DNA from 4 places in the Limnospira sp. PMC 1279.21 genome. Region 4 is predicted to be linked to each of the others. Evidence: riboswitches for the same ligand, from Rfam matches in the RefSeq annotation. Region 4 holds a riboswitch; each other region holds the start of a gene.
What was found. Region 4 has a riboswitch for cobalamin ahead of P5683_RS17360 (energy-coupling factor ABC transporter permease). Riboswitches for the same ligand answer to the same signal wherever they lie in the genome.
Positions count from the first base shown of each region.

Region 1: it holds a riboswitch for cobalamin, as region 4 does, so the genes downstream of both, cobG (precorrin-3B synthase) here and P5683_RS17360 (energy-coupling factor ABC transporter permease) in region 4, are expected to answer to the same signal.
Region 2: it holds a riboswitch for cobalamin, as region 4 does, so the genes downstream of both, metE (5-methyltetrahydropteroyltriglutamate--homocysteine S-methyltransferase) here and P5683_RS17360 (energy-coupling factor ABC transporter permease) in region 4, are expected to answer to the same signal.
Region 3: it holds a riboswitch for cobalamin, as region 4 does, so the genes downstream of both, cobW (cobalamin biosynthesis protein CobW) here and P5683_RS17360 (energy-coupling factor ABC transporter permease) in region 4, are expected to answer to the same signal.

Region 1 is NZ_JARPLU010000053.1:20,412-25,792, forward strand. Features, by position in the region: gene hisE (phosphoribosyl-ATP diphosphatase) at 1-71, opposite strand, end outside; gene hemL (glutamate-1-semialdehyde 2,1-aminomutase) at 169-1,467, shown strand; gene P5683_RS10480 (cobalt-precorrin-6A reductase) at 1,590-2,345, shown strand; gene cbiE (precorrin-6y C5,15-methyltransferase (decarboxylating) subunit CbiE) at 2,359-3,585, opposite strand; cobalamin riboswitch at 3,601-3,725, shown strand; gene cobG (precorrin-3B synthase) at 3,724-5,172, shown strand; gene P5683_RS10495 (precorrin-8X methylmutase) at 5,198-5,381, shown strand, end outside.
Region 2 is NZ_JARPLU010000219.1:1,011-6,391, forward strand. Features, by position in the region: gene P5683_RS21755 (methyltransferase domain-containing protein) at 1-799, opposite strand, end outside; gene P5683_RS21760 (cytochrome c) at 856-1,404, opposite strand; gene P5683_RS21765 (hypothetical protein) at 1,457-1,642, opposite strand; gene P5683_RS21770 (hypothetical protein) at 1,723-2,238, opposite strand; gene metE (5-methyltetrahydropteroyltriglutamate--homocysteine S-methyltransferase) at 2,300-4,582, opposite strand; cobalamin riboswitch at 4,919-5,064, opposite strand; partial or broken gene P5683_RS21780 (IS607 family transposase) at 5,293-5,381, shown strand, end outside.
Region 3 is NZ_JARPLU010000052.1:5,383-10,763, reverse strand. Features, by position in the region: gene dcm (DNA (cytosine-5-)-methyltransferase) at 1-453, opposite strand, end outside; gene P5683_RS10250 (DpnII family type II restriction endonuclease) at 440-1,423, opposite strand; gene cobW (cobalamin biosynthesis protein CobW) at 1,758-2,810, opposite strand; cobalamin riboswitch at 2,952-3,098, opposite strand; gene P5683_RS10240 (hypothetical protein) at 3,205-3,447, opposite strand; gene P5683_RS10235 (chlorophyll a/b-binding protein) at 3,496-3,705, opposite strand; gene P5683_RS10230 (FeoA family protein) at 3,920-4,588, shown strand; gene feoB (Fe(2+) transporter permease subunit FeoB) at 4,616-5,381, shown strand, end outside.
Region 4 is NZ_JARPLU010000125.1:1,642-7,022, forward strand. Features, by position in the region: gene P5683_RS17355 (glycosyltransferase family 2 protein) at 1-702, shown strand, start outside; cobalamin riboswitch at 746-907, shown strand; gene P5683_RS17360 (energy-coupling factor ABC transporter permease) at 927-1,682, shown strand; gene P5683_RS17365 (energy-coupling factor ABC transporter substrate-binding protein) at 1,691-1,999, shown strand; gene cbiQ (cobalt ECF transporter T component CbiQ) at 2,000-2,803, shown strand; gene P5683_RS17375 (energy-coupling factor ABC transporter ATP-binding protein) at 2,787-3,638, shown strand; gene P5683_RS17380 (EAL domain-containing protein) at 3,646-5,381, opposite strand, start outside.

The DNA.
Region 1 (5,381 bases), on a different contig from region 4:
ATTTTATCAATATCAATCAGATTCCCCAATTCTGGGGGTTTCCCGGCTGCCATAACTCCACTAAATTTCATAAAAAACACCACTACTGTTTAGAATATCATTTTGTGTCTCACCGTTAGCAAATTTGGCACCACAGCATCCAAACATATTAAGCATAAGGAGATTAAAGTGGTAAGCACCCCATTAAAAACAACAAAATCGGAGGAAATCTTCAGCGCCGCCCAAAAAATCATGCCAGGGGGGGTTAGCTCCCCAGTGCGTGCATTCAAATCCGTTGGCGGTCAACCCATAGTTTTCGATCGCGTCAAAGGAGCATACGTTTGGGACGTTGACGGGAACCAATATATTGACTATGTTGGCACTTGGGGGCCAGCTATTTGCGGTCATGCTCACCCAGAAGTAATCGCCGCTCTCCACGAAGCGCTAGAAAAAGGGACCAGTTTCGGCGCACCCTGCGCCCTAGAAAACGTTTTAGCGGAAATGGTGATCGACGCTGTTCCCAGCATCGAAATGGTAAGGTTTGTCAACTCTGGTACGGAAGCCTGTATGTCCGTACTGCGACTAATGCGAGCCTTTACGGGTCGCGAAAAAATCATCAAATTTGAGGGCTGCTACCACGGCCACGCGGATATGTTCCTAGTCAAAGCCGGATCGGGTGTGGCGACTCTCGGCTTACCCGATTCTCCCGGCGTACCTAAAAACGTGACTGTAAACACTCTCAACGCCCCCTACAATGACCTAGAAGCGGTCAAAAAACTATTTTCGGAAAATCCAGGTCAAATCGCAGGTATCATCCTAGAAGCCGTTGTAGGCAACTCTGGCTTTATTCCTCCTGATGCGGGTTTCCTGGAAGGTTTGCGGATGCTGACCGAGGAAAATGGCGCTTTACTGGTATTTGATGAGGTGATGACTGGCTTCCGCATTGCTTACGGTGGCGCTCAAGAAAAATTTGGTGTTACCCCAGATTTAACTACTTTGGGTAAAATTATCGGTGGTGGCTTACCTGTGGGAGCCTATGGCGGTCGTCAGGATATTATGGCTATGGTCGCGCCAGCAGGTCCCATGTACCAAGCGGGAACCCTATCAGGAAATCCCCTAGCCATGACGGCGGGAATTAAGACTCTGGAACTATTGCAAAAGCCGGGGACTTATGAATATCTCGACCAAATTACCAAAAAGCTGAGTAATGGCTTATTGGAAATTGCTAAAGAAACAGGTCATGCAGCCTGTGGTGGCCAAATTAGCGCGATGTTTGGGTTCTTTTTTACGGAGGGACCTGTTCATAATTATGATCATGCTAAAAAGTCTGATTTGGCGAAGTTTGGTCGCTTCCATCGAGGTATGTTAGAACGGGGTATTTATTTGGCTCCTTCACAATTTGAGGCTGGTTTTACTTCTTTTGTGCATACTGAGGAAGATATTGATCAAACTCTGGCGGCGGCGCGGGAAGTTTTATCTGGTCTGTAGATAATTCTGACAGTCAAGAACTGGGTTTTTTATGGAATTGATGGTTAAGTCTGTCTGGAATTCCCATAGAAAACCTGGTTTTTGCTGGGGTTTATCGGGCTAATCTTAACCTATTAATTTGGATGAGTAATTACTGTAAAAAAATCTTGATTTTGGGAGGAACGGCGGAAGCGACAGCCCTATATGATAGGGTTCAAACTATGGCGAATATAGAGGCGATCGCTTCTTTTGCGGGTCGCACTCAACAGCCAGTTACCCCGAAAGACCCGGCGGCTTTTCGGATTGGGGGTTTTGGCGGTGTTCAGGGTTTAATCGACTATTTAAAACAACAAAAAATTGATATTTTAATTGATGTTACCCACCCCTTTGCTGCCCAAATTTCTGACCACGCGGCTATAGCAGCTAATGAATGTGGAATTAAACGGTTAATGGTTGTCCGTCCGGCTTGGGAAAAAGTCCCCGGCGATAACTGGGTTGAGGTGGATAGTCACTCACAGGCTACTATGGTTTTATCAGGGTTAGCTGAACGGGTATTTTTAACTATTGGTCGTCAGGAACTTTCCGCCTATGCTGAACTAAAAGATATCTGGTTTTTAATGCGGATGATTGACCCACCTCAGCCGAATTTACCTATACCTAGGGGGGAATTATTGTTACAAAGGGGGCCGTTTTCGGTGATAGATGAACTGTCAATTTTACGGGAATATCAACTGGGTGCAATTGTTAGTAAAAATAGCGGCGGTGATGCTACCTACGCCAAAATTGTGGCGGCGCGAGAGTTGAAATTACCTGTGGTTATGGTGCAACGTCCTCCCATTCCTATGGGGGAAACAGTGGCTGATATTGAGTCGGCGATCGCTTGGTTACACCAACAATAAACCGCCTTTTTAGTTATGGTTTCAGCACTGACCATTGAGTGACAGTAGCTAAGGGTTTCCAGCCTAAAAAATTGCCAATGGCTGCAGTTCTTTCAATGCCAATTCGGGTAAGTTCCCCCCCTAATTTATTATGCCATTGTAACAGAAGTAACTCACTCTCAACTGTGACTGTATTAGCCACTAGACGACCTCCCGATCGCAATTTTTCCCAACAGGTTTCTAATAGACCTGGGGTGGTAATACCACCACCAATAAAAATGGCATCAGGGGAAGGTAAATTAATTAATGATTCGGGTGCTTTTCCGGCTATTATTTTCAGGTCTGGAGTCCCTAAAGCTGTGGCATTATCAGCAATATATTCTAAGCGTCTGGGATGCTGTTCTATGGCGATACTTTGACAACGGCGATCGCTTCTCATCCACTCAATACCAATGGACCCACAACCTGCACCGACATCCCATAAAAGTTGTCCCGGTAGGGGAGATAATCGACTGAGAGTAATCGCTCGGACCTCCTGTTTAGTTAACTGTCCGTCGTGGTGGTAGGCGCTGTCAGGAAGTCCCGGGAAACTAGGGGAAAAGTTAACGGGATTAGAACTAATACACTCTACGGCGATCGCATTTAAATCAGCCACTTCGTCAACATCCCAAGAGGAAGCGATACCCGAAATTTGTCTCTCTTTTTTGCCTCCCAAATGTTCCAACACCACGATTAAACTATCACCAAATCCTTGATGTGTTAGGAGTTCAGCCACGGCGGCGGGAGTGCGACGATTAGCACTTAAAATTAACAGACGCGCACCCCCATAAATTACCCGATTTAATAAAGCCAGGGGACGACCACATAAACTCAGGGTTTCTACATCGGTTACAGACCAACCCAAACGACTACAAATTAGGCTAAATGTAGAGGGAGAAGGAATTATAGTAATTTCCTCAAGGGGTAGGCGACGGGTAAGGGTAACGCCAATACCATACCACATCGGATCGCCACTAGCTAAAACACAGACGGGTTGACCACGGCGGCGGATAATTTCTGCGATCGACTCATCCAGAGGAGAAGTCCAGAGGAGTTTTTCTCGTTTATCCTCCGGGGGTAACATTGCTAAATGACGTTGACCACCGACAACTACTGAAGCCATAGATAAAAGCGATCGCGCCGTGGCGCTTAACCCTTCTAACCCATCTTCCCCAATTCCTACAATTGATAACCATTTGTGGGAAAAATCCCTGCTGACCATGATTTATAGTTAAAATACCAGTATTCATGATATAGTATTTGGGCTTGTCGTTGGGAAAGTTCGGTGAGATTCCGACACTGTGCCGCAACTGTAATACAATTTTCTGAGTCAGAATGCCAACTACAAGTTATTGATGAGTTGTCAAAATCAGCTAATTTTGCGGCTCATTCTCTGCGTCGCATGGAGAAACAAATCACCATGAATTGGTTAGTTAAAGCAAATGTTTGTCCGGGTCTATTTTATGGAACCCACGCCCAGGATGGTTTTTTAATCCGCATTCGGACTCCGGGCGGATTAATTAATAGTAAACAGGGTAAATTATTGGGTGATTTATTAACGGAGTGGGGAGGGACGCTACAAGTAACTAATCGCGCTAATTTACAAATTCGGGGAGTGCAAAAACCACCAACTAGCGCCGTTTTTGAGATGCTGCAAAAATTAAATTTAGCTGCTCAAAATCCCCACATAGACCACCTACGCAATATTATGGGTAGTCCGACGGCGGGAATTGATAGCCAGGAGTTAATTGATACTCGTCCCCTGATTAAAGCCCTGGATAATCTGATTCAAAATCACCCGTTAATTGGCGAACTTAGTCCTAAGTTTAGCATCGGAGTTGATGGGGGGGGGACTGTGGGAATTGGTATCCGTTCTCCGGTGGCTTGGGAACATCGATATAATCAGATTCAGCTTAATGCGATCTCGGTAGATGATGGGAATAATAGCATTAATTTTCAGTTGGCGATCGCCGGAGATAAAAAGCTATATAATACCCAACTTGTCATCACGCCAGAACAATGTTTATCTGTAGTCGCTACCCTTATTAATGTCTATGGGGAGTATGTCCGAAACAACCCCTTAGATACCGGGAAAAAGCCTCGGATGAAACAGCTAATTGACCATCTAGGATTAGATACATATATCCAGCAAGTCAACAGCCAACTAACCCAGCCCTTGCCGATATTGTCCGCTGAACCTACCCCCAGCCAACCCTATCATCATTTAGGAATTTATCCCCAAAAAAACGCCGAATTGTGTTATATTGGGATATCATTACACCTAGGACAAATTAATGCACAACAATGGTTAGGATTAGTCGAACTTTCAGAAACCTTTGGTAATGCCGAGTTAAGATTAACCCCTTGGCAAACAATTATAATGCCAGATATTCCCCATCAACAAATCAGCCAATTATTGCCGAAACTATCTTTATTAGGCTTCGCGGAAATTGAGTCAAATCAAGTGGCGATCGCTGCTTGTGGTGGTAAGCCTGGCTGTGCCGCATCACTTACCCACACTCAAACTCACGCTTCCCAATTAGCAGAATATCTCCACCAGCGATTAAATTTAGATACTCCTATTAATATTCATGTAACTGGTTGCCCTAAATTTTGCGCTCAACCCAGTCCCGCAGAAATCACCCTTTTAGGGCATACAATTAATCAAAATGGGAAAACTATCGAAGGCTACCAAGTGTATCTTGGGGATGGTGAACAATCCTTAAAACAAAAAATTTTTGAGGGAGTATTTACCGAAATACCCGAATTTTTAGCCAATTTTTTGACCCAAAATCGCCCACTTAATTAATCACTAATTACCTGCAAATTTGCTGATGATAGACTACCTGCGTGACGGCAACCAAATATATCAGAAATCCTTTGGAATAATTCGGGATGAAACCAACTTTCAAGGTTTATCAGATGATTTATCTCATGTAGCAGTTAGGTTAATTCATGCCTGCGGAATGACGGATATTGTCGGAGATTTACAAGCCTCAGAAAATGCCGTTAAAGTCG
Region 2 (5,381 bases), on a different contig from region 4:
TCCCCTGCCAAATGGAATCTAGCCAAGAGGGTAGAGTTTCGGCGGTCCAGTCTGCGGTGGTGACTTCACCAGATACCAACCCGGTCGCCGCGAGTTCTTCCGCAAAGCCTTCAATACTAGAGAAAGCCGGATGAGCCCATTGATCCAACAGTTGCCGCATGACTACCTTTTCCCAGGCGTTCAAGGGTTTTTGGCGCGAGTCTCGTTGATTCCAGTCCGCCACCACCAGCACCCCACCGGGTTTTAACACCCGCATCATCTCCCGCGCATATTGGGCTTTATCCGGCATATGGGGTCCGGCTTCAATAGACCAAACCACGTCAAAACTGGCATCGGGGAAAGATAATGCCAAGGCATCATCTACCTGAAACCGCGCATTGAGGTCGGTTGGGGTGAGTTCCTGGGCGCGTTTGACTTGCCCTGGAGAGATAGTAATACCTGTGACGGCAAAGCCATAATCTCGCGCTAGAATGCGACTACTGCCACCGATACCACAACCGACATCCAAAACTGTTGTGCCGGTCTGAAGGCGGTCTAATCCCCCCCAACGGACCATTTCATGCACAAAGTCTTCTTTAGCTTTCAGGAAGTCTTTGGGTTGTGGCGGTGAACCATAGTGACCGAGGTGGATATGTTCCCCCCAGTAAAATTCCAGGATGCCGTCATTAGTCCAATCATCATAGGAGTTGGCAACAGAATCGGCGGATTGATATTTGCGAGGGGAAAGCAGGTAAAGTGTTAATCCTACCACAATTGCTAATAACAGCAGACTAATGGTGATTAAAAAAAGGTTGAACATGGTATAATTGTGTTATAATCTAGGATGGCGTGAACTAAAGCCACTAGGTTTCTGGGTTAAGGTTGGCGCACTCGATAAATGCTATGACAATCTAAGCACGTTTGCCTCACTTTTGTAAATGACTCGATCGCATTAATTGGATTTGGTGAATTATTAACCATAGTTTTCAGGGTTTCAAGATTAGCTTGAAAGTTGGCAATCAGTCGAGAAAAGTCATCGGGTTCTGACCAAATTAATGGCTTGGCTCCCCAGCCCTCTGCGTCAGTCATAGCGGTTCCATGTGGGAAAACTTCGGGCATATATTCAGCTAGGGATAATAAGCTATTAATGTGGGTTAGAGTTTGATTAGCAAAAGGAGCCTCTTTTTCTAAAATCGCTTCCAGAGAACGATAATGGGCTGACAATGCTTTCATGTATTGGCGACGATAGGCGATCGCTAAATCCCTGTCTACGGCTGACAAAGAAGTATTTGGGCTGACATTGAGGGCATTATTGTTGGTTGTATCCGTCAAATAATGGGGATAAACTTTCATCAAAAACCCTCCGCCAATAACCAGTAATACAGCAATTACCAGAGTACAAATAAAGCGGATAAATTTAGTCATTAAGCTAGTCTGGAATGAGAAACTTATGGAGTTTTGTGGGCGGGGTAATAAATTATGGTTTTTCATGTCTTTGGGAGAGCGATCGCCAAATTACCAACCAACCATTTCGGAGTCGATTTATAACTTGAATTTTCCCCTTTTTAGGCGCTTTTTCAGCTTTACCCAGCGCCTCCTGTTTGACAAAAGGATGGACAGAAGCGGGAATTTTTCCAGAGCGATCCAGATAATATTTTAGCATCGTATTTATGCCATCATAAGTTGTTAATAATTGAAGGGGCGATGATATTTTCGCCCCCAAATTAGCGAGCAAGAGAATTTTCAGAAGCCATATAAATTATGGTTTCCGAGGGAATATGATTGGCGACTTGAATCCGAGCAGCCATCATCCGCAGGCTGGAATTCTTCCCAGTGTTTGCAGATTTGCTCGTAGCACTTATGCGGAGTAATTGGCAAATTTTTTAGGTAGAAGAATGTCACCTGATTCAATGACTCCAACAGAAACACTAATTCTGTGGTGGGGTTGTAGGTATCGACAGCTTCCAAAATGTGAGCATTCATAAAATGATGACGCAGAATCACTGTGTCAGGCGCAGCCAGCCACGCATTCAGAAAAGCGGCGAGACGCGATCTAGGTACATAGTGAACCTTAAAAACCTCCCCCGCCATTCCTACTGTTGGCGTATTGGTGCTACAAATCACTGCACCCCGTTCACCATTGAGATACCCCACCCAGGCGTTATAGCCTAGAGACAATAGATTTGTAGCAATAAAATCTTGCTGCCAATTCATCGGCGGATTGGGCGGTTCCTTGGTCGGGCTATCTGTTCCATTCATAAGAAATCCCAGGTGGTTTGCACAGACTCCCCCGTTAGGAAACGGGGGATTTAGACATCAGTTATTTTTCAGTCAAATTAGCTTCCTGGCGCAGAATTTTCGCCGCCTCCACCATATTTTTTAGGGAAGGAATCACCTCTTCCCAACCCCTTGTTTTCAAGCCACAATCGGGATTAACCCAAATCTGTTGTACAGGTAAATTGGCGACCCCGGTTTTTAACTGTTGCACCATCTGTTCTGTGCTGGGAACTGCTGGGCTGTGAACATCGTAAACGCCGTTCCCCACTTGATGTTTGTAGCCCGCATCAGTAATTTCAAACAGGGTTTCGTTATTGCTGCGGCTATTTTCAATGGACAACACATCCGCATCCAACCGCTCAATATGCCCAATAATATCCCCAAATTCCGAGTAACACATATGGGTATGGATTTGGGTTTCCGGTTTGGCTATAGCCGCAGACAGACGGAAAGCATCCACCGCCCAGGATAGATACTCATCCCAACGTTCTGGCTTCAGAGGCAGCCCTTCCCGCAAGGCAGGTTCATCAATTTGTACCATCTTCGCCCCCGCGGCTTCTAAGTCGGCTACTTCATCCCGCAAGGCTAAGGCAATCTGCATGGCTTGTTTACTGCGCGGAATATCGGTGCGGGTAAATGACCAGTTAATCATGGTGACCGGACCGGTTAGCATCCCTTTGACAATTTTATCGGTCAGGGATTGGGCTACCTTGAACTCTCGAACTGTCATGGGTCCGGTGCGGGCGACATCTCCATAAATAATCGGGGGACGCACGCAACGGCTGCCGTAACTTTGCACCCAACCATGTTCAGTAAAGGCAAAGCCTGATAACTGTTGCCCGAAAAATTCCACCATGTCGGTGCGCTCAAATTCCCCATGCACTAATACATCGAGTCCGGCTTCTTCTTGGAATTGGATGCACTTGGCAATTTCGGCATCGATCGCCGCTTCATATTCGGCTTGGGTAATGTCACCCCGTTTCAGTTTCACCCGCAGTTGCCGCACTTCGGAGGTTTGGGGGAAAGACCCGATGGTGGTGGTGGGGAATGGGGGCAAAACGGGCTGGCGTTCTTGACGTTGTTCATAAGGCAAAGTCCGCTCTAAATCCTGGGAGGTCAGATTTTGCAGGCGTTCTTTTACCCCCTGATTAACTGGGCTAAATTCCTGGAAGGTTTGCCATTGCCGGAGGATGACTTCCAGATACTTGTCAGGTTCTTGGGTTCCATAGGAGCGATCGGCCCAATCAGCCAGCAGTGTGATTTCTACTAACTTCTGTTCAGCAAAGCTCAAAACGGACCGCAAGGGTTCGGGGAGTTTGGTTTCTCGCTGGGCATCGTATGGCACAAATTGCAGGGAAGCAGACGGCTGAATCCGCAGGTTAGGGGTGACACGGGAAATGGCTTCCAGGGTTGACAAAACGGAGTCCGGGCGAATTTTCCATACATTGCGGGCATCGACAATTCCCGCCCCCAACTCTTTATCGTCGGGGAAACCATACTGTTGCAGTAACTCTAGGTTACGCCCACGGGTGAAGTCTAAACTAATGCCAGCGACGGGTAATTCCATCACCCAGGGGTAATTGTCTCCCAAGTCATCAAAGTAGGTGACCAGGTGAATGGGTAAGCCGACTTGGCTGAGAGATTGATAAGTTGATTGATAGAGTTGTTTAAAGTTGGCAGCATCTCCGAAGACTAAAGCAGGTTCATGGATTTGGACTTCAGCGACACCCATTTTTTGGAGTTCCTGGAGAAGCAGGAGATAGCGATCGCCTAGTTGTTTTCCCGCTTGGTCTTGATTCATCTCCAAACGACTCAGCCGCAGCAAAGTCACCGGACCCAAAACAATGGGAACAGCGCGATCGCCTAATAAGGTTTGAGCGCGATGCACGGTTTGCAGGAAATCGCTAAAGTCGGCTGGCTGTAATGTTTCGGGAATTTCTGGGACGAGGTAGTGATAGTTGGTGTCGAACCATTTGGTCATTTCCAGGGCGGCAATGCCATCCTTACCCCGCGCCATGGCAAAATAACGGTCGAGTCCGCTAAAGGATGCAAACCGTTCGGGAATGATGCCTAAGCGGATGCTCCAGTCTAAAACGTGATCGTAGAGGCTCATGTCGCCAATACCAATGCGATCGATGCCTGCTTGTCGTTGAGTTTCCCAGTTTTTGAACTCAACTTCATTCCGAGTCTGGATGAGGGTTTCTGCGTCCGATTTACCCCGCCAAAAGGCTTCTAATGCCTTTTTTAACTCGCGACTTTTACCAATACGAGGATAGCCGATAGTCGCGGTTTCCAGACGGGTTTGAGTGTATGTTTCCAAGGTCATAAATTGTCGCGTCCTAACGCTGAAAATAGTCATAGAAATCTAGTCCATCCCCGCGACAAACCAGCGGAGTGAACAATTCAAAGCAGCAGAATATCTGCCCAATTGAGTTAAGCAATACTCAGACCAGACTGATTCAAGTCACCGTTAGCATGAGTGACCATCTGCCAGTCAATGTCTACATAAGGCTAGTTTTCTCAAAATGGCAATTTCAAATCAGGGCGCTACCCATGCAACGCCAGGGGAGTCGTCCTAAAAAATGAAGGCAATATTAATTGTGAAAAAGCTAAACGAACCATCATCCGTACCTCGCAGACGAAAAATAACAGTTTGGTGCATCTCCAGAGGAGACAGTTCGGCGGGCATTCTGACTTAGAGAGTTGTGTCTCTCCTCACAGCTGCGGGACAGCGCCGGATTTACGCCGGACTTTCCCCCTTACGTCTGATGGCTGCTCCCCATCAGAACCGACAATATTTAAGCATGATAACACACAAAGCGGAGATTTGACGAAATCATGGCAAAGTTACTGTAAACTGGGGGAACAACGATAGATGTCAGCAACCCGGTTTCTAGGGCTTAGGGTTTCACCAAGCGGCCAAGCCGCCCAAAGTCCATGGGAGAGCCACGGCACGAGAGCATGATTTAATCACAAATTCGGTTAATATTTTAGGGCAATACGGTATAATAAGCGAGAAGGGTTGAGGATAAACCTATTGCCAGATATGTCAAACCCAAGGAAGCGGCCCAAATCCTTCGAGTCCATGAAAGAACACTCCGCAGATGGGACGACAATGGCTCAAT
Region 3 (5,381 bases), on a different contig from region 4:
GGAGCTATTCAGTAAAAATAGGTCAAAACTATAACCACGCTCTTGCATTTTTTGGCGAATTGTGTTGATAGTTTTCCCTTGGTCATGGGTGACTAAACCGCGAACATTCTCAAAAATAAAAGCCTGGGGTTGTTGGCTATCCATGAGACGTAAAATCTCAAAAAACAAGGTTCCCCGTGTATCTCCAAAACCAGCTTTTTTCCCGGCGTATGAAAAACTTTGACAGGGAAATCCAGCCAGCAAAACATGATGGGGGGGAAGGGAGGGAATGGTCTGAATATCGCCTTGGGGAGTTTCGGAAAAGTTAGCTTGATAAACCTGTCTAGCATCCCCATCAATTTCACTACTGAGGAGACAATCAGGAATGCAACCTAAAGACTCAAGCGCCTGTTCAAAGCCGAGGCGCAATCCCCCAATTCCGGCGAATAAATCTATAAATTTAACGGTTTTCATTTTCTATAAAGTCGAGAATAAAGTAGTGTAAGTAATTCAGTTCTGACTCAGAAAATGCCAGAAGCAAGTGGCTATACTCATCAATGGTATTCAGAGCAGATTGGCGTTGGAAGTTACCGACTCCATCAATAATATAAATAATCTTGTAACCCAAGCCATCAATCTGCTCAAATCTTGATTTTGCTTGACCCGCTTTCCGCTCAATTGTGCTATTTGTGGTTTCCTGAAAGCTAATTTCAATTGCTATATATTTTTCACCTTTACTTACGACAATATCAAAGTTAGTGTCTCTTTTTCCTGTTTGCTTATGACTGACTCCAGGGATGGTAGAATTGAGGTTGATATTAATATCATTTTGATTTAAATTTTTACCTAAATATTGATATATATGACGTTGCAAAAGCTGACCTAAATCATTACTTTTAGCTCCTGCGGTAATACGGCTTAGATAAATATAACGCTGGCGTATAAACTCGGAAAGTTCATCATACTTACCCATTAATTGTCCAATCTGACATCCCCAAGTCTTAAAAATGCCAGAAATTTTAGGATTTGTTGAATCTCCAGCAAACAGGAGGACGACAATAATATCTTTATAAACTTCAGACAGAGTTTGTTTCCTTAACAGTAATTTCTGGCTGGAAACGTTGAGTTTTTGGTTTGATAATATTCCTGATATGGGTAACACCTGAAAACGATAACAAAATTGAGTGTTGTTCCAAATATACTCTAATTCTCCATCGGGGAACAATAAATCAAACTCTTGATTTAAACGTTGTAGTTTTTCACCTCCAAAATCTGCTAAGATCAGAAGGTGTTTGAGGAATAAATTAGCAGAGAGCTTTGATATTTCTAAAGTGGTAAATATATCTAGGGGATTTTCTAATTCCAAGGCTAGAATTGAGAGAAACTGCTGTTGGGTTTCAATCAGCACCGGGATAATACTCTGTTCGAGTTGTTGTTGAACCAAAAACTTTGGCTAGAATAAAGATGCTGACTGATGCAATTCCTCAATTGTTCGTTTTTGAACCATAGATGATTAAACAGTTTTTCTGTCAGAATTTGCGAACCATTGATCAAATGTGGGTATCCAAAGGTAAACCTATCATGACTTAGAGAGTGAACTAGATGGGGAATACCTGGGGGACGCAATATGGTATTAGGAGGAGAAGGTGGGATGGAGACGAGACGGAAAGTAGCGTAAAGTGTGGTTGTATTGGGGCTATTTTGGCGACGCTGTGAATTTTACTACTGTTTAAATAAGGACGATCGCATTATTAAAATCACCAAAATTGATAAGATTTCTACCTGTTTAACGCCATGGTTTCTGACTGCAAAGAAGTGGCTATTTGTTCTTGATTAAGACTACGACCAATAAACACCAGTTGAGTTTGGCGAGGTTCGTCGGTTTTCCAGGGGCGATCGAAGAAGGTATCAAATCGGTTTCCGACTCCTTGAACTACCATCCGCATGGGTTTATTTGCTACGGCTATAAAACCTTTGATGCGGTAGATTTCCCACTGCTGGGCGATCGCCTTTAGTTGATTGACTAAACTGGCGGAGTCCCTGACTGGATCTAAGACTAAATGCACAGCATTGATATCATCATCGTGTTCGTGTTCCTCTTCCTGGTCATGGTGACTTGGGCGACTGTCCAGATGGTCTTCTACCGCTGCATTAAAGCCTAATAATATGTCAGCGGAAATTTTACCTTGCTGACAGGAAACCGTCTGCACTCCTGGGGTTAACTCCTGTTTTAGCCATTGCTGAACCCGCTGCTGAGACTCTTCATCAATGCGATCGCCTTTCGTCAAAAGTACCAAATCAGCACAAGCTAACTGGTCTTCAAATAACTCCTCGATTGGTGTTTCATGTTCCAAAGTTTCATCCGCTTGACGCTGCTTTTCTAAAGCCTCTAAATCTCCCACCAGTTGACCATTGGCTAGGGCTTCACTATCAACTACCGTAATCACACCATCTACCGTCGCTTTGGTGCGAATTTCCGGCCATCGGAAGGCTTGAACCAGTGGCTTTGGTAAAGCCAAACCAGAGGTTTCTATTAATATCGAATCAATCGCATCTTGGCGTTTAAGTAGTTCTTGCATAGTCGGCAAAAACTCTTCCTGGACGGTGCAACACAGACAACCATTCGCTAATTCGATGATATTAGTTTCCGTTTCTTCTTCGTCACAAACTTGGCAAGATTTGAGGATTTCGCCATCAATACCTACTTCGCCAAATTCATTGACTAATACCGCGATCCGACGACCTTGGTTATTTTGCAGTAAATGGCGGATCAGGGTGGTTTTTCCAGCCCCTAAAAATCCGGTGATAATGGTTACAGGAATTTTATGCACGGTTTTTTGACTCCTCCGAAATTATAGCGATTTGCTATCTATAAATGTTGAGATTTTCCTAGAGTTTAGATGGGCGATCGCTATGATATTTAGATTGTGAAAATACTAAATCAACCATCATCCATACCTCGCAGATGAATCAACAATAGGTTACTTATCGGCGGGCATTCTGACTGAGAGACTAACAGAGTCCCATCACAGTCGCGGGACAGCGCCGGACTTACACCGGACTTTCCCCCTTTCCTCTAAAGGCTGATTTCCCTTAGAACCGATATCGCGAATATCTTATCACAGGTTGGGCGAATTCGGGGAAAAACCAAAAAAGTCCCTGCTTATTTCTAAACAGGGACGGTTTGTTATTAGTGAATAGGGAGAGATAGGTAAATTTGATGACTTAGACTAAGTTAGTGAAAATCAAAGCCCCAATAGCGCCACTAACGGCGATCGCCATCAGTAAATTTGTAAAAAACCTGCCGTATTCTGCATTATAACCAAGGGCTTTGTCTTCCTGACCACCTGTGAAGAATAAAGACCAGGCTTGGTTAGCTGTAATTACTTCTGAGGTACTGTTAAAGTCCGGTCGAAAGATTACAGGTCTGATTAAGTATTTGTTAGGAAAGTTAAAATCTGTTTTCATACAAGTCTCCGAAATGCTACTGAATTATAGGTTGACAAAATCTGGGTTTTACAGGCTAGTTAACCAGCCAATTACACCATGTCCGGTTAATGCTTCTAAGGCTAGGGCGGATATAAACCCGATCATAGCTAGTCGTCCGTTGAGTTTCTCTGCGTATTTGTTGAAACCGAATTGTTGCGCTTCCTCTACATATACTTGGGGTTCGATCGCGTAAACATTTGCGCGTCCACCTTCTTCCATAATTTGTCCACGAACCATAGTATTTTTGCCTCTCTGACTTCTTGTAAACAAATGTAACACACTGCAAACAAATATTGCAAGGGGTTGACAAAATTAATTTTTGTAGTATAATTTTGTGCTTTTTCCAAACAAGGGGGTTTATTAAAAATTTATTAACAATGGGATTTTTACTTAGTTACATGGTATTAATTAAAATTAATTCTCAATTAGCTCAACAGAGAGCCAATAGATTATGGACAATGATAACTACTGTGCCGATGTATCCGTGAACGGCTTTGATGGTGGCTCAAGCTGGTCAGGATTTACTTACCTCAAAGACAACACTGGTCATGCTCGCACCATAAGTGAATCACCAGAATCATTGGTTGTAGTGGGCGAATCATCAATTCCGGGAACCTTTGCTTTGTCCGAGGCGAAGGTAGGCGATCGCTTATATATAGTTGCTCTCAATTGTGCCGGAGGCAATACCCGTCTAATGGGGATGGGGTTAATGCCAGGTGTAGAATTAAATGTCATTAGTTCCACAACCAGTGGATCAGTGATTATCGCCCTAGGCGACCATCGCTTAGGACTGGGGGCAGATATGGCTGAGAATATTCAGGTCGCCACAGAAAACCTCACCCAGTCGAAAAGGAAACTCTCATCAATGAATAAGACTAATGTTGTGCAGTTGCGCCATGCGGCGATCGGTTCTCGGTTGCGGGTGGTTGGTTATGACCCCGCCGCCCGTAGCTACAAACGGAAATTATTAGCCATGGGATTAACTCCAGGGGTGGAATTTACAGTCAAACGCCACGCACCTTTAGGAGACCCAACCCAAATTGAGGTCAGGGGATTTAACCTGAGTTTACGCAAAGACGAAGCAGATGCCCTCCAGGTGGCATTGATCAACCCATCCTAAAGGAGGAACAAAATTGTGAGTCAGTCTATGGAACTGAACCGCCAAACCGATAATAAGGCTGCGATGTCCTGTATTGCTTTGGTGGGAAACCCTAACTGTGGGAAAACGACCCTATTTAATGCTTTAACTGGTAGTAATCAGCGGGTAGGTAACTGGCCCGGAGTTACCGTAGAAAGGAAAGAGGGAAGCTATCGTTATCAAAACCAGGCCATCAAGGTGATTGACCTGCCAGGGGTTTACTCTCTGGACGTGGAAGATGCCAGCACTGGATTAGATGAACAGGTAGCGCGAGACTATTTACTATCGGGTGAAGCCACCTTAATTATCAATATCGTAGATGCGTCCAACCTAGAGCGAAATCTGTATCTAACCACCCAACTGCTGGAAATGGGTTTGCCGATCGCGATCGCCCTGAATATGATAGATATAGCCCAGCAGCGGCAAATTACCATTGATGCCCAACAATTAGGCGATCGCTTAGGCTGTCCGGTAATTCCCATGAGTGCTAGTTCTGGGCGAGGGGTAGAACAACTGCGGGAAATTGTCCGAGATGCCATACTTATGGCAGACCGCCCCCAAGCTAAAGTCGCCTATCCAGCCCTTATCGAAGCCGCCCTCAATGAAATTACCGAATCTATAGCCCAACAATATAACTACTTACCCCCAGACTATCGTTGGCAAAGTCTCAGTTTATTGCAATATGACGATCGCCAAAGTTTGGTTAATCAAGATGTCGTTAAGCAAATTGCCACCCACCGCCACCGCATACACCAAACCCTGGGAGAAGATATCG
Region 4 (5,381 bases):
CGAAATTTGGGAGTTGAACAGGCGAGGGGAGATCTGATTGTTTTTATCGATAGTGATTTGGTGGTAACTGATAGCTTTCTTGCCGCTCACGCTACCGCCTTAATTGCCAACTCTCAAAAAAGCGATCGCATCTTTACCTATGGTCGAGTTGTGAATACCTGCAATTTTGAAAATCCCACCACAGAACCCTATAAAATCACCGATTTTTCTGCCGCTTATTTTGCCACCGGAAATGTGGCGATCGCCCGCCATTGGCTAATCGAAGCCGGATTATTTGACCCTAAATTTCAGCTTTATGGTTGGGAAGACCTGGAACTAGGAGTTAGGCTAAAAAAATTAGGCTTAAAATTAATCAAATGCCCCGCCGCCGTCGGATATCATTGGCATCCCCCCTTTAACTTAGACCAAATACCCGCCCTAATTGAAAAAGAAAAACAAAGAGGCAGAATGGGGGTAGTTTTCTATCAAAAACATCCTACCTGGTCAGTCAAAATGATGATTCAAATGACCATTTTGCATCGGATACTCTGGGGCATTTTATCCCTAAGAGGTCAACTCAATGAAAGGACCATGGCGCATTTTTTACAGTGGTTAATTAATCGTGGTCAGCCTCAATTAGCCTTAGAAATTTCTCGGATTTTTTTAAATTGGTATAACGTCCAAGCCGTCCAACAATATTGGGCCAGGCGAGAGCAAACTTAATTAAATATTTGCCAGCTTGGTTCACTGTTGACCTACACATGATACAATAGCGCCAACTATAGGTTCTAGTGGGGAACAGCCACTAGGAGTAATGGGGAAAGTTCGGTGTAAATCCGGCGCTGTCCCGCAACTGTAATCAGATTTCCGGCTAATTTGTCCACCCCATCTGTGAGTCAGGATGCCCGCCTATAGTTATTTCTCACTCACAAATCTGCGAGGTACAGATGAGCAAAAATCATCGAATGATACACCTAATCGCCATGATTGGGTTAACATTTTATTTGGTAATAGGTGCAGCCACTCCAGCTCAAGCAATGCACATTATGGAAGGTTTTTTACCTATTACCTGGGCAATTTTTTGGTGGGTGTTAATCATCCCTTTCTGGGTTATTGGTTTTCAAAAACTCACCAAAATTACCCGAAACAACCCCGAACTAAAGCTATTAATTGCCCTAGCAGGAGCCTTTACGTTTGTCCTGTCAGCTCTAAAAATCCCCTCAGTTACAGGGAGTTGTTCTCACCCCACCGGAACCGGATTAGGAGTGGTTTTATTCGGACCGTCAGTGATGACAGTTTTAGGCAGTTTAGTCCTACTTTTCCAAGCCGTATTACTCGCTCACGGCGGTTTAACTACCTTGGGAGCTAATGTATTTTCTATGGCGATTGTCGGCCCTTGGGTTGCCTATGGCATTTATCAACTATTCTGCCAATTTAACCAACAAAAGTTAGGTATTTTCTTCGCAGCAGCCTTGGGAAGTTTAGCCACTTATTTAATTACCTCCATACAGTTAGCCGTAGCTTTTCCGGCTGCTTCTGGGGGGGTTATGGCTTCCTTTATCAAATTTGCGGGGATTTTTGCAGTCACTCAAATTCCCCTATCAATTAGTGAGGGACTATTAACGCTGGTAGTTTGGAATTGGTTAGAGTCCTACGCCTCAGAAGAACTGCAAACCTTGAAAATTGGGAAAGCTAATAGCTAAGTAAAATCATGACACCAACTTCTGATAAACCTGTAAAAAATGGCAATTTGTGGATGATTTTAGCCGTCGTTATTTTATCCGTAACGCCGCTAATTTTTATCCGAGGAGACTATGAGGGAGCCGATGAACAAGCCGAAAATCTCATCGGCGAAATTCAACCCAATTATCAACCCTGGTTTGAACCTATCTTAGAAGTTCCCAGTGGCGAAATTGAGAGCCTGTTATTTGTTTCTCAAGCTGCTATTGGTGCGGGTATCGTCGGCTATGTGATTGGCTTATATAAAGGCCGTAAACAAGGCAAAAATCGCTCATCCTAAATGTACCATCAAATTGATGCGATCGCCTATACCAATCGGTTAAGGTATTTACCCTCAGAACATAAGTTAGCCTTTGCCGCCATCCTGTTTTGTCTCAGTTTGGCGGCTCCCCCCCTCCTGCAAATATTGATCACCATTTGGGTGACAATTTGGGTCGTGATTTACGCTAAAATTCCCCTAGGAATTTATCTGAAATTGCAAGCCATCCCCTTCAGTTTTTGGTTAACTAGCATTCCCGCCTTACTATTGGGGGTGGTTAATTCAGCTAATATTGAATTAATTAAAACTGATATTATCTGGGAATTTAACCTAGGTAATATCTTGATATATTTCAGTAATCAAGGAATGCAACAAGCTGGTTTTCTACTAACTCGCTCCCTAGTTTTAAGCTCCTGTATGTATTTTCTTTTACTCACTACCCCCTTCGTCGAAATCATTAGAATTTTCCGTAAGATTGGCTGTCCCAGTTTAATCACAGAACTATTAATGTTAATGTATCGGTTTATTTTTATGTTAACTGAAACCGCTAGTCAATTATTAATCGCTCAACAGGTTCGTATCGGTTATGGTGACTGGAAAACTACAATCCGCAGTTTAGGAATTGTCACCAGTCAACTACTCCAACAAACCCTAGAAAATTATCGACAAATTTGTTTAGGATTAACCGCGCGGGGGTTTAACGGAGAGTTGCGGGTTTGGTCGGTTTCTCGCCATCAATCCAACCCTCGATATACCTGGGAAGGATGTTGTGGTTGTCTACTATTATTGGTGATTATTGGATGGTTGTATGTCATCGGAATTTGAGTTACTAGAATTTGATAATGTTCAGTATACTTACCCCGGTAGTCAGCAGCCAACTCTGGAAAATATCACTTGTCAATTTGGTAGATATCAGCGTTATGCTGTCATTGGACGTAATGGCTGCGGAAAAACTACCTTATTTCGATTAGCTAATGGGTTATATCGTCCTCAGTCCGGGGTGATTAGTTGGCGAGGTCAACCGCTACAATATAAACGGCGATGGTTGAATCAATTGCGCCAAAAGGTGGGTTTAGTGTTCCCAAATCCTGAACAGCAGTTAGTAGCAACTACCGTGTCAGAAGATATTTCCTATGGCTTGTGTAATTTGGGTTTATCTACCTCAGAAATTGCTCAACGGGTGCGCCAAATTTTGGCTGAATTTGATTTAGTGGGTTTGGCGGATTTCCCGATTAATTATCTGAGTTTGGGGCAGAAAAAAAGGGTGTCAATTGCTGATATAATGGTGTTGCAGCCACAACTCTTGTTTTTGGATGAACCTACGGCTTATCTTGACTCCTATCAAGTTACTAATTTTCACTGCTTATTAAATCAGATTCAACAGCGAGGAACTACTGTGGTTATCGCTACTCATAATTTGGATTTTGTCGAAGCCTGGGCGGATTGGGTTTTGGTACTTGATAGGGGAAAACTGGCTTTTCAAGGTACACCAGAAGCCGTTTTTAGTCAAAGTCAACAACTCCAAGATTTAGGTTTGGGGGTTCCTTTAGTGGGGGATTTAATTAATTGGTTACAAGCTGAGAATATGGCTTTATCTCAACCACAGTTAAATCAGATTCAGCAACAGATACGCGATCGCTATTGGCGGTCAAATTCTTAAAATTTGGTTAAAATTGGGCAGGTAGTGGTAATCCCCTTTGATCATGGTTTAATAATGCTTCTACCGCTTGACAATTGAGGGGACGGAAGAAAAAATAACCCTGTCCATATTTACACTTAAAATTCTGTAAATGGTGGAGTTGTTCGGCAGTTTCAATACCTTCGGCGATCGCATCCATCTTCAGACTTTCAGCCAAAGCCACAATGACCCGGACAATTTCCCGCTTATCCTCACCTTCGGGAATTTGACTAACAAATGAGCGGTCAATTTTGAGGATATCTACTGGGAATTTATGCAGATAACCCAACGAACAGTAACCTGTACCAAAGTCATCAATACAAATTTTGATTTGTTGTTGTTTGAGTTGTTGTAAAGTGGCGATCGCTAATTCCGGGTCATTCATAATCGCCGTTTCTGTAATCTCTAATTTTAACTCCGAACCCGCCACCCCCGTCTCAACTAAAATCTTGCTAATGCGCCGACTTAAATCATTAGTAAATTGCTGAGAAGACAGGTTAACACTCATCATCAAATTAGAATAAACCGCAAATTTCTCTTTCCATTCGCTTAACTGAAAACAAGCCTGTCGCAATACCCATTCCCCAATATCAACAATTAAACCCGCTTCCTCAGCTATGGGGATAAACTCAGCCGGGGATATCAAACCCTCTTGGGGGTGGTCCCAACGCAATAAAGCCTCAAATCCTGCAATAGTCCCCGTCGATAGTTCAATAATAGGTTGATAGTTCAGCTCAAACTGTTGTTCTTGTAACGCTAAACGTAGCTGGGTTTGCAGGTATAAGCGCCGCAGAGCATTGGTTCGCATCGTCGAGTCAAAAACCACATAACAGCCTTTTCCTTGCCTTTTAGCGCGATACATGGCCGTATCTGCATCTCTTAATACCTCTGGAGAACTTTGATAATTAGAGTTACCCTCAACAATACCAATACTCGCACCCGTAAAAATCTGATTTTTTTCGAGGAATATCGGCAATTTTAAGGATTCCTGAATCCTTTCCGCCACATCGATCGCCTCTTGAATATCCCTAATATTTTCTAATAAAATCGTGAACTCATCCCCTCCCAATCGTGCGAGGATATGTGAATCCACAGAATCTGTAAGCCGCTTACTAACCTCGATTAGCAGTTGGTCGCCGATGGCGTGTCCGAGGCTATCATTAATAAATTGGAACCCATCCAGGTCTAAGAACAGAATAGCAAATTGATAATTATCTAGGGTCTTACACTTTCTAATAGAATCATCTAATTTATCTAGGAAAAATGCCCGATTCCATAAATCGGTAAGAGAGTCATGGGAGGCGCTATGACGCAGTTTAGCTTCCGTTTCTTTCAGGTGGGTAATTTCCATAATTGACCCTTCATAGTAAAGCACACGGTTATGGCGATCGCTATAAATAGCCCGCGCATTTTGCCAGATCCAAATTGCTTCACCATCCCGCCGATAAACTTGGGCTTCAAAATTAGAAACTGAACCCCGAGTTTGTAAAAGATTAATAAACCTATTATAAGTTTCCGGATCAGCATAAACATTCTTAATTTGGCTACCCCTAACCAACAGTTGTTGTTGAGAGTCATAGCCCAAGATTTGAGCTAAAGCCGGGTTAGCACTAATATACTTTCCTTGTAGGTCAATTTGAAAAATTCCCTCTAAAGCATTTTCAAAAATATCTCGATATTTCTCCTCTGCTTGCTTCCGTTGAAATACCGAACCCAATTGCATAG